Regions from separate parts of the Thermodesulfovibrio sp. 1176 genome, predicted to be linked through region 1. Evidence: riboswitches for the same ligand, from Rfam matches in the RefSeq annotation. Region 1 holds a riboswitch; the other holds the start of a gene.
What was found. Region 1 has a riboswitch for cobalamin ahead of metE (5-methyltetrahydropteroyltriglutamate--homocysteine S-methyltransferase). Riboswitches for the same ligand answer to the same signal wherever they lie in the genome.
Positions count from the first base shown of each region.

Region 2: another riboswitch for cobalamin. It lies ahead of QI155_RS08020 (TonB-dependent receptor); the one in region 1 lies ahead of metE (5-methyltetrahydropteroyltriglutamate--homocysteine S-methyltransferase).

Region 1 is NZ_JARZRZ010000001.1:104,549-112,288, forward strand. Features, by position in the region: gene QI155_RS00555 (ribonucleoside triphosphate reductase) at 1-375, opposite strand, end outside; gene metE (5-methyltetrahydropteroyltriglutamate--homocysteine S-methyltransferase) at 635-2,881, opposite strand; cobalamin riboswitch at 2,912-3,102, opposite strand; gene QI155_RS00565 (metalloregulator ArsR/SmtB family transcription factor) at 3,161-3,505, shown strand; gene QI155_RS00570 (permease) at 3,523-4,689, shown strand; gene QI155_RS00575 (TlyA family RNA methyltransferase) at 4,679-5,416, opposite strand; gene QI155_RS00580 (SIMPL domain-containing protein) at 5,474-6,199, opposite strand; gene QI155_RS00585 (hypothetical protein) at 6,213-7,337, opposite strand; gene QI155_RS00590 (tetratricopeptide repeat protein) at 7,338-7,740, opposite strand, start outside.
Region 2 is NZ_JARZRZ010000004.1:52,436-60,175, reverse strand. Features, by position in the region: gene QI155_RS08035 (hypothetical protein) at 1-5, opposite strand, end outside; gene QI155_RS08030 (hypothetical protein) at 342-2,276, shown strand; gene QI155_RS08025 (hypothetical protein) at 2,324-4,687, opposite strand; cobalamin riboswitch at 4,815-5,025, shown strand; gene QI155_RS08020 (TonB-dependent receptor) at 5,058-7,016, shown strand; gene QI155_RS08015 (helical backbone metal receptor) at 7,018-7,740, shown strand, end outside.

The DNA.
Region 1 (7,740 bases):
AAAGCTCATGTTGCTGTTTTCCCTTACTCGCCAGTCAACTTTGCTAAGATAATTGTCAATCAATTCAAGCCCACCTTGACGGGCAATTTCACGCATACGTGCATGCTGGTCACGGTAAATAATGTATGCCTTCGCAGTTTTTCGATAGGGACTGCTTAGCAAAATCTCTTCAACAATGTCCTGAATTTCCTCAACATGAGGGTCACGGTCACGAATGAGTTCTTCTGCAAGAAGCAGCACTTTTATTGTAAGTCTGCGGGCAGTATCATAATCGAACTCTGCTGTTGCTTTCCCTGCCTTTGTTATGGCTTTTGTGATTTTTTCAGGATCAAAGGGGACTACTCTACCATCACGCTTTATTATATTTTTAAACATTTTATCCTCCTCCTACGAAAAATTTTTTCATCTCCTTTTATCATTTTGAACATTTGAGTTACTCTTTTTTTATAATCCTGCTTTTTTTTGTTATTTTGATTTTTTAATGTCATTCTGAGCTGAAGGCGAAGAATCTCCTGTTTTCCAAATATATATTTCTCAGGACAAGAATGCCCCAAAAAGTTATGGACTTTTTGGAAAGTGCGCCATTGACTACCTTTGAATGACAAGGAGGATTCATTAAGCATATGATTCAATGCTATACTTTGGAACATTGAGTGCCTCGACATGATTCACGAAATAAAAGAGCAACCATAACCATGTTTTTAAGTGATGCAATGGTTTCCTGCCATCCTCTTGTTTTAAGTCCACAGTCAGGATTAATCCAGAAAAGGGATATATCAATAAGCTTTATTGAACGTTCAACAATTTCAATCATTTCTTCTAATTGGGGCACTCTTGGCGAATGAATATCATATACTCCGATTCCAATGCCTCTGTCATATTTAAACTTTTCAAAGGCTTTTAGGATTTCTCCCCTACTTCTTGATGCTTCAATTGATATGACATCAGCATCCATTTCGTAGATTTTTTCAATTATATCATTAAAATCTGAATAGCACATATGAGTATGAATCTGTGTTTCTGGTTTTACTGAATGGGTAACAATTCTGAAACTTTTGATTGCCCAATCAAAGTATTGATTAACCTTTGCTTTTTTAAGAGGCATTCCCTCTCTGAAAGCTGGTTCATCAATCTGAATGATTTTAATCCCAGCTTTTTCAAGCTCCATTACCTCCTCGTTAAGTGCAAGAGCAATCTGATAAGCAATTTCCTCTTTTGGAATATCTTTTCTTGGATAGGACCACTGAAGAATTGTAACAGGTCCTGTTAAGATGCCCTTTACTGGTTTTTTTGTGAGAGACTGGGCATAAAGCGTTTCTTTAAGAATTAAAGGTTTGTCTCTCCATACATCACCATAAATTATCGGTGGTCTTACACATCTTGAGCCATAGGACTGAACCCATCCATTTTTTGTTATAGCAAATCCCTGTAGCTTTTCAGCAAAAAATTCAACCATATCAGTTCTTTCAAACTCTCCATGAACAAGAACATCAAGTCCGATTTTTTCCTGAATCTCTATTGCTTTTTTTATCTCATTATTGATAAAGTTCTCGTATTCCTCAAGGGAGATTCTGCCAACTTTGTAATCTGCCCTTGCTTTTCTTAATTCAGTAGTTTGGGGGAAGCTTCCTATTGTTGTTGTGGGGAATAAAGGCAGTTTTAAATTTTCCATCTGTTTTTTATATCGCTCTGCAAATTCAGGTTTTCTCTGAAGAGTCTTTTGACTAATCTGAGAAACTTTTTCTGAAACATTTAGATTAACAAATTTCATAGATAAATCCTGCAGAGGTGGTTCTTTCCCCTCATTTATTACTGTTTTAAGAATCGCAAGTTCTTCAAGTCTCTCATTAGCAAAGCTTAATACCTTTAAGAGTTCTTCAGGAAGGTGTTCATTTTTAATTGTTACTGGAAGATGTATGAGAGGACAGGAGTTTGAAAGAATTATTTTTTCAGTGAATTTTGTAAGTATTTCAATGAGTTTTAGAATTTCTTTAAAATCTGTCCTCCAGGGGTCTCTTCCTGAGACAACACCTGCTATTAGAAATTTATCCTTTGGAAAGCCGAACTTTGAAATGTTTTCAAGATTTTCCTTCCCATCTACAAAATCAAATCCTATGCCATGGACTGGTAGTTCATAAACCATCCTTTCATATTCTGATAAAGCCTCGTAATAAGTCTGAACATAGATTTTTATTTTGTTAAAAGGCTTTGTAATTTTTTTATAACAGTCAATGACTTCTCTCATAGTTTTATTATCTAAATCAAGAACCATCGCAGGCTCATCAAATTGAACTTCCTCTACACCAGATTCCTCAAGTTCTTTAAGGAGACCGCGGTAAACAGAAGTTATTTTATCAAGAAAATAAGCGTAGTCTGCTACTTTTGCACAGTAAAGATAGGTAAAAGGTCCTGTTATAACAGGTTTTGTTTTAAAATTAAGAGATGATTTTAAAAGTTCATACTCCTTCAAGGGCTTATTTTCTGTGATTTCAAACTCGGTATTACTTTCAATTTCAGGAACAATGTAGTGATAGTTTGTGTTAAACCATTTTGTCATCTCTGAAGCAGGTGCATCTGCTGTTCCTCTTGCAATTGCAAAATACTTTTCCAGAGGATTTTCAATTTTTCTAAATCTTTCTGGAATTACATTGAACATTAATGAAAGATCAAGAATAAAATCGTAGAAGGAAAATTCATTTGATGGAATAATGTCAATTCCGTGCTTTGCAATTGTTTTAGCATTGTTGAGGATTAAATTTTCAGATGCTTCCATAAGTTCTGCTTGAGAGATTTTACCATTCCAATAGGATTCAAGGACCTTTTTAAGTTCTCTTTGAGGTCCAATTTTAGGATAACCAAAGACAGTTGTTTTAACAGGCATAAATTTTCCTCCCTCGAGGTTTTCTGACAGCCAAAGGCTATCAGGCTGGATAGGTCTTCCGGCTTAGGGCTAATGCGCCTACTTGCCCGCCTTCCCATCTGCATTTGCAGACAGTGGCATTCATGGGCTTTCGTTCCCTACACGGCTGCGGGGCAGCGGGGGATTCTCACCCCTCTTCCCTTATATCCAGCATTTTTGAGATTAAATTAATTCTTAATAGTATGTCAAGAATAAAAAAATTCAGTTGACATATATATAAAAATTTTTTTATATTTCTTTATGAAAGAAATTGTTAAAATTTTTCATGCTTTATCTGACGAGACGCGTTTAAAAATTATCAAACTTCTTGAAAAGGGCGAACTTTGTGTATGTGAGATAGTTTCAGCATTAGATATGGTGCAACCGAAGGTCTCATTTCACTTAGGAATATTAAAGGAGGCAGGATTAGTAAAAATAAGAAGAAAGGGAAAATGGATTCTTTACAGCCTTGATGATGTGGATATATTTAAAAGATTTTTAATTCTTTCTGTTCTTGAAAAAATTTCAGATGAACAAATTAAAAAGGAACTTGAAGCTTTAAAAAATTTTAAAGCCAATCAATCCCCTCGTTATTGTAAAACATAATTAAAAGGGAGGCTAAATTGAAGGAAAGATACAAACTTGCTTTGATTTTTTTTATTTTTATTGTCTTTTACTTTCTTCCCATTGAAAATCAGAGGTTTACAAAGGCAATATTTGAATCCCTTGCTTTAGCTAAATGGTATGCCCAGGAACATGTTCTTCTTTGCCTGGTCCCTGCCTTTTTCATTGCGGGAGCAATAGCTGTCTTTGTAAATAAAGCCTCTGTTATGAAATATTTCGGTGCAAAGGCAAATAAGGTGCTCTCCTATGGTGTAGCTGCCATATCTGGTTCGATACTGGCAGTATGTTCCTGTACAATTCTTCCTCTTTTTATGAGTATTTATCAAAGAGGAGTGGGACTTGGTCCTGCAATTGCTTTTTTGTATTCTGGTCCTGCAATTAATGTTTTAGCAATAATCTTGACTGCCAGAGTTCTTGGATGGGATATTGGTATAGCAAGAGCAGTAGGAGCGGTGCTTTTCAGTGTTATCATAGGTTTACTCATGCATTTAATTTTTTTAAAAGAGGAAAAGAAAAGACAGTCAGATGAGAATTTTGAAGTTTCAGGGCTACAGTCTAAACCGCTTTATCAAGTGGCAATGCATTTATTTTTTATGATAGGGCTTCTAATTTTTGCTAATTGGGGCAGACCTCAGGAAGGAGCCGTTGCCTTCTGGTGGATTGTTTACAATCTTAAATGGATATTAGCCATAGGATTTTTTACCCTTGTCTTGATTTGGAGTCTCAAGTGGTTTAATAAAGATGAACTTGTTCAATGGGTTTATCAGACATGGTATTATGCCTATCTAATAATTCCATTACTTTTCATAGGTGTCCTTGTAGCAGGTTTTTTATTTGGACGAGTTGGGCATGAAGGTATTGTACCCTCTGAGTGGGTTTATTCTACTGTAGGAGATAATTCTTTACAGGCTAATTTAATAGCAAGCATTGTAGGTACTTTTATGTACTTTGCAACATTAACAGAAGTGCCAATTATTCAGGGATTGTTAGGTGCTGGAATGGGTAAAGGCCCAGCCCTTGCAATGCTTCTTGCAGGACCAGCTCTTAGTCTTCCGAGTATGATTGTCATAATGAGAACAATAGGATTTAAAAAAACTGCTGTTTACGTAAGTTTAGTTATAATTATGGCAACAATTTCTGGAATGATATTTGGTGCTATTGTTTAGTATTGATTGAATAAATTAAATATTCAATATTTCCTTTCTGTCCAGGGATAGGAGATTGGGTTATACCAATGACTTTTAATCCGAGACTTTCAAAAAAGTCTCTCATTTCCTTTATAATTTTTTCTCTTTTTTCAGCATCTTTTATAACCCCTCCTCGAGGAACTTCCCCTTTCCCTGCTTCAAACTGTGGCTTAATTAATGCTACAATTTCACCATCGGGCTTAAGAAATTCAAGAATTTTAGGAATAACAAGCCTAAGGGATATAAAAGAGACATCTACTGTAACAATATCTATTTTTTCAGGGATTTTTTCTTTTTGAATATATCTAATATTTGTTTTTTCAATGGGAATAACTCTTGGGTCTGTTCTTAATTTCCAGGCAAGTTGTCCATATCCCACATCTATCGCATAAACTTTTTTAGCTCCATGTTGAATCAGGCAGTCTGTAAATCCTCCTGTGCTTGCACCAACATCCATTGCTACTTTTTCTTTAACATCTATTGAAAATTCCTTTAATGCCTTTTCAAGTTTAAGCCCACCTCTGCTTACATAGGGAAGAGTCTCGCCACAGATTGTTATTTCAGCATTTTGATTAACCATTGTTCCAGGTTTATCAATTTTTTGACCGTTTACAATAACTTTGCCTTCAAGAATAAGTGCCCGGGCTTTTTCTCTGCTTTCAGTTATTGCTCTTTTATAAAGTAATTGATCAATGCGTATTTTCATGGGATTATTTCTTCCTATGGGGGACTCTTTGTAAAGAGTCCCCCATAGGATAAATCTTTACTTACAAATCAAAGTAATCGATGTTTTTACTGAAATGCTTTGATCTTCTTTTACAGGAGTAGGTGCTTCAAGGCTGATTTTAGACTCTGTAGTGGCTGATTTTAACATGATATTTTCATCTCTGAAAGGATACCATATGGGAGGTCTTTTTACATCATAATTTATATCTGTAATATGACAAATTTTACCTATTTTTTCAGACATTTTCTTTGAAAAAGTTTGAGCAGTATCTATTATTTCAAGCTTTAATTCTTCCTCAGCGATTTTTAAATTCTTTTTTGAAACTGTCCATGTTGGATTAGAAATAGTAAGACTTACTTTATCTTGGTACTTTTCCTGAAGATCTGTCAAAGTCTCAAGAATTTTATTCTGTTGTTCTGGTTTTTCAAGTTCAAAGTAATAATAAACATTGCCTTTGTATCCTGAACATTTTTCCTTTCCCTTCTCCCACCAACAATTTCTATAGACGTTGTATTTACCACCTTTATAATTTAAACGGAGGTTTTTTATTGACTTGTCAACATTCCCCAGAATTTTAATTACTTCTGCTTCTTGAATAGAGTTGACATTCACAGCAATGCTTAGTGTGTAAATATCAGGAATTAAATCTTTTGCTTCTTCAAGGGTAATGTAAACTTTTGTGGAATCTTTTTGCTCTGAAAAAGCATTATTCCCTGTAAATAAAATTGTAAAAATGATTACAAATAAAATAGCCTTTTTCATATTCAACTCCTTTTTAATGAATTTTATCAGTGGTTATACCACCCCATTCAACTAAAGTAAAACCCTTTCTTTGAATTTGAGTAAGTTTAGGATTTTTAATTTTCCTATATTTATCAACAGGTTTAAAGTAAAGTATTACTCTAATCACTGTATCTGGTTTTGGAGAAATCAGCAATTGCATATTGTTATCAAGAAAATCTCTATCTAATAGTCTTATCTCATAAAATTTGGCATATTTTAATTCTTTTAACCAATAATCTTTGAAATCTTTTATCTCTTTTCTGTTTAACCCCAACTTAGGCAGGTATTTTTCAAACCACGATTCAAGGTGTTCATACTTTACGATCCATCCTTCCTTTGTAACATTAACAGGACTTTCAAGAGATGCCTCATAAAAAAGATACGAATATTTGTTATCAATAATACCTTTTTTATCTACCTTCACCTTCCAGGATTCATTATATTCAGGTATTGTTTTTGTAATATTACCTTTTATGTTCAGTTTGACTGTAATATTTTCATTATTTTTTGGATATAGATAAATTGCTGGTTTTTTTACTACAGGAGCAGATTCATCTTCGCAAGATTTTATCTCATCTGCTAAAGTTAAATAAAAGCATTCTCTTACAACTTCACTTGGGCAACAGGATGGATCATCGGTTTTATGAGTTTTCATTGTTAAATAGATTTTCTTTGAAGACTTAAAAGATGTACGTGGTAAAGAGACTTCATCAACTATTTTGATATCATTAATTTCTACTCTGTCACCAAGTAAAAGGGAATTAGTCTGTTTAATATTTTCTCTTTCAGTAATTAAAGCTGTTAATTCAAAAAAAGTGCCACTTCCTCCACCTGTATGAGCAAGAATAACCACAGCATCCATCTTATCATCTTTATTTATATCTGCAAAAGCATATTTAACTATCCATGCTTTAATATAACCTTTTAATGAACCTTCAGACTCATACTTACCATTTTTAAAGGCAATTTTTGTATCTTCTAATTTTATATGATATGTAAAATTTTTTATTATATTTTCATCTACACCAGTCTTTTGCGCATAGGAAGAATTTACAAACAATATTATAGTTATAAAGATAAACATAATTGGTTTGTTTAATTGACTTATCAAGCCCATTTAAATTTCCCTTTCAAGTATAAACTTCCATTTATAAATCTGATCTTTAATTGCCTGTGCCTGAGGATGCTCCCGCTGTAGTTGTAAAAATATCTCCATGTTCTTTATTGCTCCCTTGTAATCAGCAATTTTTTCACAAACCAACGCAGAGTTAAAATAAATCTGTGGATTGAAAGGAATATAGGACTTGGCTTTTTCAAGCTCCTGCAAAGCCTCTTCATATTTACCAGCATTAAATAAAACTTCAGAGTTTAAAAAGTGCTGTCTTGCAGTGCCTGAAATTTCAACAACAGCTGGATTAAGCATAATATATCTTGATACTTTATTCCTTATCAATGATGCTTTATCTTCAGAGACAATATCTATGATTTCTCCATATATTTTTAATGCTTTGCTAATATTA
Region 2 (7,740 bases), on a different contig from region 1:
TTCATATGCCCTCCAGAGATATTGATTTTTTGAGAGGACTTCCTTTAACCTATCATCGTGGGTTTTATACAGGGTTTTAACCCTAATGTTCCCGTCCAGGTTCATTAGATCGGAAGGACAGACAAAAACATTCCGAACGGTCTCTAAGGACCAATGACAATTCACTTAGTCTGTCCTTCCATTTCTCTCTCATTATTAGATTATACCCCATATCCATAATATACGATGACATAATCAGGTTTTTTCTATCGGCAATTTTTGGGTAAAAATATATGGTTGCAGTTTTTAAATTTTTCAGGTATACTTGAAAAATCAAAAAAATAAGATAAATAAACTCGAACATGAAAATTAAAAAATTTTTAATAATTCTTTCAATATCCTTTTTTTCTTTATTTTTTATAACCTTTGCCCAATCTCAATCTGATATTGAGCAGAAATTGAGACAAATAGAACAGCAAATGCAGGATAATACAAACCTTAATGACATTATGCAGAAATACAAAGAGGTTATTGATATTATTGACAAAGTAAATATAGAAGAAAGCTGGGTTACAGGTATGCAGAATATATCTGCAAAACCAGCAGATACTCCTGAAAAAGAAATAAAGAGACGCAGGGAAATAATAAACAACCAATACAAAAATGCAAAATATTTACTTGATAAGCATTCTCCACAAGAGAATCAAAATCCACAAATTGCTGAAGCTATAGCAGTTGAAGGATATATATTAGTAAACGGTGGTGAAAGAGAAATTTGGTATAACAATCAGTTAAAGACTGATATCTTGTATAACATCAAAGAAACTTTTACAGGAAATCTTATTGTATTTCATACTTATAACATTAAAAAAGGAAAATTTGAAAATGAAAAAGATTATGAGATTGATTCGATATCAACAGATATAAAATTACAGACTCTTGCTGGAAGAACATGCACCAAATGGAGTCCTGGTACACCTACAGTATGTTTAAGTTATGCTAATTTTATAAATTATGAGATTGACAGAGGTGAATATTTCCCTAATTTTTACGCAGGCGTTGTAAATATTACATCTGACGAGATTGGACATCTGAAAATAGAAGCAAATACTCCCAAAATCACTTTCTACGCCATAGATGGTATTAATAAAATAGGAGCACAGACAGGATGTTTTGGGGCTGAATGGACAATTAGCAAAAAAGAATTTGAAAATTTGATAAAAAATGGAACTCTAATTCTTAAAAAAGATATTGGAAAAAAATCTCAGGCTACACCAGGATGTATGATAGGTTCAACAATGATGCTTTATATTAAAATCAAAAGGGAGGAACCCGAAGAATGCAAAAATATTAAAAATATAAAAATTGAAATTATAAAACCTGCTAATAAAAACAAATATTTATATTCTGATGATGGAGATACAGGAAGACTAATTTTAGAACTTGAAGCAAAAGTAACACCGACTAAATACGAAAACCTTATAGAGTGGGAAATTCCAGAAATGGAAGGTTCATACAGGATTATTCAGCCTTCTTCTGGTTCATTTAATCCAAAAGGGCCAAGAGCAGAGGTAATGTATAAAGGATTACCACCTAATGTTGAAGCCTTTGGCAGACAGAAAGTTAAAGCCCGCATTAAAATTGATGGTTGCACATTAGAGGATACAAAAGAGGTTATGATTTTTTATCCTCGTGATGCAAAAAACAATCCAGAAGGTAAATATCCTAACTGGTTTTATTACTGGAAACAAACTCCATCTGCCATTCCTTTTGGACAGAATGTTAACATCGAGTTTGGAGGAACAGAATTTGATTTATGCACAGGTGAACATGTAATGGCAATTTTTAAGCCTGATTATCTATTCAAAACAATACATGTATGTAATCTCACAGAAAAAGCAGATAAAGATTTTAAAATTACAATTCCTCTTGTAAACAGAAATGTTCCCTCAACTCTTACAGAGAAAAAACTCGTTACATATACTCACATTGATACTTTTGCAGTTATAATCATGCATGAATTTACTCATTTTAACCATTACCATACATGGTGGAGAGGAAAAACTCCACAGAAGATATCACAGGAAGACAAAGATGGTGATGGTGTACCAGATAGATTAGAATCTGCTATGGGTTTTGATCCTGCGAAGTTTCAAACTTACTGGGGTGATGATGAAGATTTTAAAAATATTAATGGTGATGAAGAATTTCTTGCCTATGAATCAACCTACGATTATCCAATAGGTAAATATGATAATTATGACTGGGGAAAACCTGGTAAAAACTGGAATGATTAACGTAAATATACTAAAAAATCATATAGTTTTCTATTTTTGTTTTTTCTCTATTTTGCTTTACTTGGAGCGGGTTTAAAATAAGATTGATTTAGTTTAAATTTAATTCCATGATTTCGCTCACCCCAATAGCTTGTATCTCCTATAGATGTGATTTCTTCATCTTCACTTCCTGATTTAGTTCCAATAAAAGTTCTTGTTGCAGGATCATAACATAATTCAACCTTTTCCCATATTCCCTTTGCAAAATCAAGAGTATTTTTAAATTCAAGTGTTCCGATCTTATACCTTTGTAATACTTCAATACTTATTGGTATTTTCTTATAGGATAAAAGAGGAATTTCAAAAATTTGATCTTCATATTCACCTATTGCATTACCCCAAATTCCGTCTCTATTATAATCTTTTAGTAATTTTGTATAGCTTTGTCCGTCAATATTCACGCTAAGATAATAATCTACAGGTTCAATATATAATTTTTCATTTTTTGGAGCATATGGAGTAATTCCATAAATTTTATCAATTTTTAGCCATAATCTATGGTCTTTTTCTGCATAAATTTTTTTGTTTATAATTTTATTGAACATTGCAGAGCTTGGAATTCTTAATCCATCAAAACTATAAAACTCTATCTCAAATTTTTTTGAGCCTATTAGATAATCAATTTCTCCCCATACATATAAATTTCCTGATAGAAGTGTCATATCATTTGTCCCATTAACAGAAAACAAAAAATATGAGTAGTTTTCTGCTTTTGATGATTGCATAAACTTTAATTCAGCACTTAAATCTAAGATATCCCTAATGAGAATAATTTCTCCGCCGATACCAGCTGAAACTATTTCATAACTTGCTCCCAATTCTCCGTATGTTTTTAGTTCAACAAATGGAGTGATTCCAATTTTAGTCTCTGGTGGGCTCAAATTAAGAAGACCATAAGCATCAATCTTTGCTATTCCTTTAAAACCTATTTCTCCTTTTATGTTAATGGGACCAACTGGAAATTCAAACTCTGTATTCCATCCAATATTTCTCTTAAAAAGTTCTTTTTCATAAAACTGATTTAAATTGTATTCTACATTTTTCCATTCTGGAAAAGGTGTTAAAGTTAAATAGGTTACTTTAATTTTGGTTCTATCTATTTTATCAATTTTTAAAATATCTTCAATTTTTTCACCAAAAAGCATTATATTAGCACGGAAAAAAGGATTAATATTTAAATCATTTTGTTGTCCCGAAATATTTAAGAATGAAACAAGTTTCACCCCAAAGTCTTCATTACCAAAGGATTCATCACATTTCCATTCCCAGTTAAAGGGTACAGAGTCCTTTGGTCTACCAGATAATTCTGATTTACCCTCTGAATAACCCTCACAAGTAACCTGAGAAGGTAAGGGAATTGTAACTTTCTTTAAAAAATCCTTTGATATCATTTCCTTTTGCAGTTTAAAATGTTCTCTTGGATATATATATTTGATTTTTATAGGTTTGTTATCTCTCAGACTGTAACCTAATTTGTTCAGACCCTCTTCTATCTCATTTACTTCCTTCAAAAATTTTTGAAAATCTACTGTTTTAGTTTTTCTTGTAATTAAAGGCTTGTCATTAAACCATATTGTCTTTTCCTTTAAAATAATCACTTCTTTACCATCTTTATCTTTTGTGACAAATCTGGCGAATTCATCAGGCTGAAAACCAATAAATTTTATCGGAGGAAGTTTTTCCATTAAAAATTTTTCTTGAGGTATTCGCAGAACCCTACCCTTTTTTAATATACCTTCAGGAATCTTCGATACTTCAAGGCATTTAGGATGAAAACTCTTTTTGAAATCAGGATGTGGATGACATTCATTCTGTTGTTTATAGTGTTGATTATTGTAGATAGAAAAAGATGCATAAATTGCAGAATCCCTACACTGTAGAGGCTCTTTTGAAACCCATCCCCACACATCAATATATCCTTTTTGTAAATCTTTTTCAGTTACTACAAATCCAATAACTGGAAATCCACTATAATGATAGACAGGAAAAGCTGGGGTTGGTCCGTAATACTCTAAAAGATTAGTCTCATTTTCAGAATATTTGATTCCAATAAGCCTCAAAGACATAGTTTTTGACCATGATTTGACAGCCAAGCCTGATGGTCCTTCAAATGCACAATCATATATTTTTTGGTATTGAATTCCGGGAATTGTTTTTTTCTGTGTAAATCTGATCCTGACTCCAACAGATAATTTTTGTCCCTGATCAGGTTCTTTAGAAAATAAAATATCTTCTATCTCAGCACACCAATATGTTTTTCCTATATCTACCGATTTTATTGTCGGAGGTGTTGTTGTTTTCATCTGGGCATCTAAAAAAGAAGGAAAAACTAAAATAAACATTAGAAATAAATATAAAAATTTTGTTCTCATTGCCTTACTCTCCGTATATATCAATTTTTAAAACATCTTCGACATTAAAAATTTTTCCAATTTTATCAAAATTTTATTGACTTTTCAACAGTAATTTCAATTAGTATGAAAATCCTTAAACTTTAAAATCAAAAATATTTGACTTGATATATAAATTTTTTATATACTTTTTTGGCTGGATTCAAGGGAAGTGAGGTGAGAATCCTCCGCTGCCCCGCAGCCGTGTTGGGAACGAAAGCCCATTAAGCCACTGTCATGGGTAATACCATGATGGGAAGGCGGGCAAGTAGGTGCATTAGCCCTAAGCCGGAAGACCTGTCCAGCTGGAGGCTCTTTGAGCTTCCAATTTCCTCGCGGGAGGGTGAACTTTATGTTTATAGTTTTACTATCTTTAATTTTTTTATTTTCCTTTCAATCAGTTTATGCATCAGAAAATCAGTTCGAAGATATTATAGTTACAGCAACGAGATATGATGAAGAAATTTCCAAAATTCCCTCATTCATCACAGTAATATCAGAAGAAGATATTAAAAATTCAACTGCCCAAACAATCCCTGATATCTTAAAAAAATTTGGTATCCATGTAAGTGATATTACAGGAAATAAAAGATCTTACAATATAGATATTCGAGGCTTTGGAGAAACCTCTCCTTCCAACTTACTCGTTCTTATTGATGGAATGAAAATTAATCAACCAGACCTTAGTGGAACGGACTGGTTATTAATTCCTTTAGAGCGAGTAGAAAAAATAGAGATAATAAGAAGTTCAGCGGGAAGTGTTTTATACGGAGATAATGCAACTGGTGGAGTTATAAACATTATAACAAAAAAAACAGAAAAACTTAATGCAGGAATAACAATTTCAGCTGGTGGTTACGAGACATTCAAGCAGTATGCATACGCAACTGCGGAGTTAAATGCCTTTTCTCTTTATCTTTCAGGTAGTTATTTAAATTCCAATGGATACCGAAGAAACAGCGATATAGAATCTAAAGATTTCGGCTTAAAATTAAATTACTCTATTAACGGTAATATCAATATAAAATTTAATAGTGGATATCACAAGGATAACACAGGTCTTCCAGGTGCATTAAAGGAAAGTGATATTTCTGCTGGTATTTCAAGGAAAGAGTCAACTCATCCAAATGATTTTTCAGAAACAGAAGATTACTATTTAAAGTTAACTCCAGAGATTTATTTTCTGGGAGACAATATATTTAAAATTGACCTTTCTTACAGAAAAAGAGCATGGATATCTTTTGCTTCAGGTGATTGGGGAGATTTTTTAGGTGATAGTGAGATGAAAACTTTTGGAATTCTTCCTCAGTTTATTTTTAAACAAAAGTTTTACTGGGGGAAAAACTCTTTAACAGCAGGCTTTGATTATCAAAAGACAACTAATAAAATCATTAATAATGGAGTATTTTTTGGTTTTCTATTTACCAGTGAATATAAGCTAAGAAAGAAAAATTATGGTTACTATATATATGATGAATTAAATGTTTTAGATAATATATCTATTTCTGCGGGATATAGACATGATAGAGCAGATTTTTACTTTTATCCTTCAAATACTGAAACTGTATCTATGCAAGAAGATATCTATACTGTAGGTGTAAACTATAAATTTTATAAAGAATCTTACGCCTATATCAGCTTTACAAAAAGCTTTAGGTATCCTCTTTTAGATGAACTTTACAGTTTCTATACCAATACTGTCAATACAAAATTAAACCCTCAAAAATCTTATGACTACGAAATGGGCTTGAGATATTACTTTAATGACAATATATACTCTAATATTAACTTCTTCAGAATTTACACCTATGATGAAATATTCTTAAATCCTGTCACTTATAACAATGAAAATCTTGATGGAAAAACAAAAAGAGATGGTATAGAGATTTCTTTAAATGCAAAAATTTTTAGCTGGCTCACAGTATTTACTAACTACTCTTATATTAATGCAAAAATAAAAGGTGGACAATATGAAGGTAAAAATATCCCAAATGTTCCAAAACATAAAGCATCTTTTGGATTAAAATCTGATATTACTAAAGAATTCAGCTTCTATCTTGATTGCATCTATATTGGCAGTCGTCCTTTCATCAGTGATTTTTCAAACAGTTTTGATAAGCAGAAAGGTTATTTAGTTTTTAATACAAAAATAACATATAAAAATAAAAATATAAGAGCATTTTTAGACATAAACAACTTATTTAATAAAAGATATTCAGAATATGGCGTTTTGGGAGGCTTTCCAATTGAAAAAACATATTATCCATCTCCAGGGAGAAACTTTCTTATAGGATTATCGGTTAATTTGTAAAATGTTTGTTTTACAACTTATCTTTCTGTTTATTTTTTTTACAAACTCTGTCTTGGCTGAAGAGCCTCAGCGAATAGTTTCTTTAGCGCCTAATGTGACAGAAACTTTGTATTATCTTGAAGCTAATGATAAACTTATTGGTGTTACAAACTATTGTAACTGGCCTGAGGAAGTTAAAAATAAACCTAAAATAGGAGGGATGATAAATCCCTCCTTTGAAAAAATTTTATCTTTAAAACCTGACCTTGTAATAATTTCAAGAGATGGTACCCCAAAAGAAGTTTATAAAAGACTTATAGATTTAGGACTTAATGTTTATGTTTTTGCACCGAAAAATCTAAAAGAACTCCCACAGGAAATAATCAAACTTGGCAATATAATCGGCAGGACAAAAAAAGCTAAAGAGGTTGCTCAGAATTTTCAAAGAGAAATCAATAAAATAAAAAAGGTTTTTCATGGAGAAAAAGCTCTTTTTATTATATGGCATGAACCAATTATAGTTGCGGGAGAGTCATCCCATATTGATGAAATCATGAAAATTTTAGGATTAAATAATATTGCAAAATTTTCTTCGATGAATGTTGAAGAAATAATTAAAAAGAATCCTGAGGTAATATTTTTAGGTACAGGACATGAAGTAACTGTAAAACATTTACTTTTTCAACTTAAAGATACAACTGCTTTAAAAAAGGGAAATATTTTTTATGTTAGTGATAAGGTATAT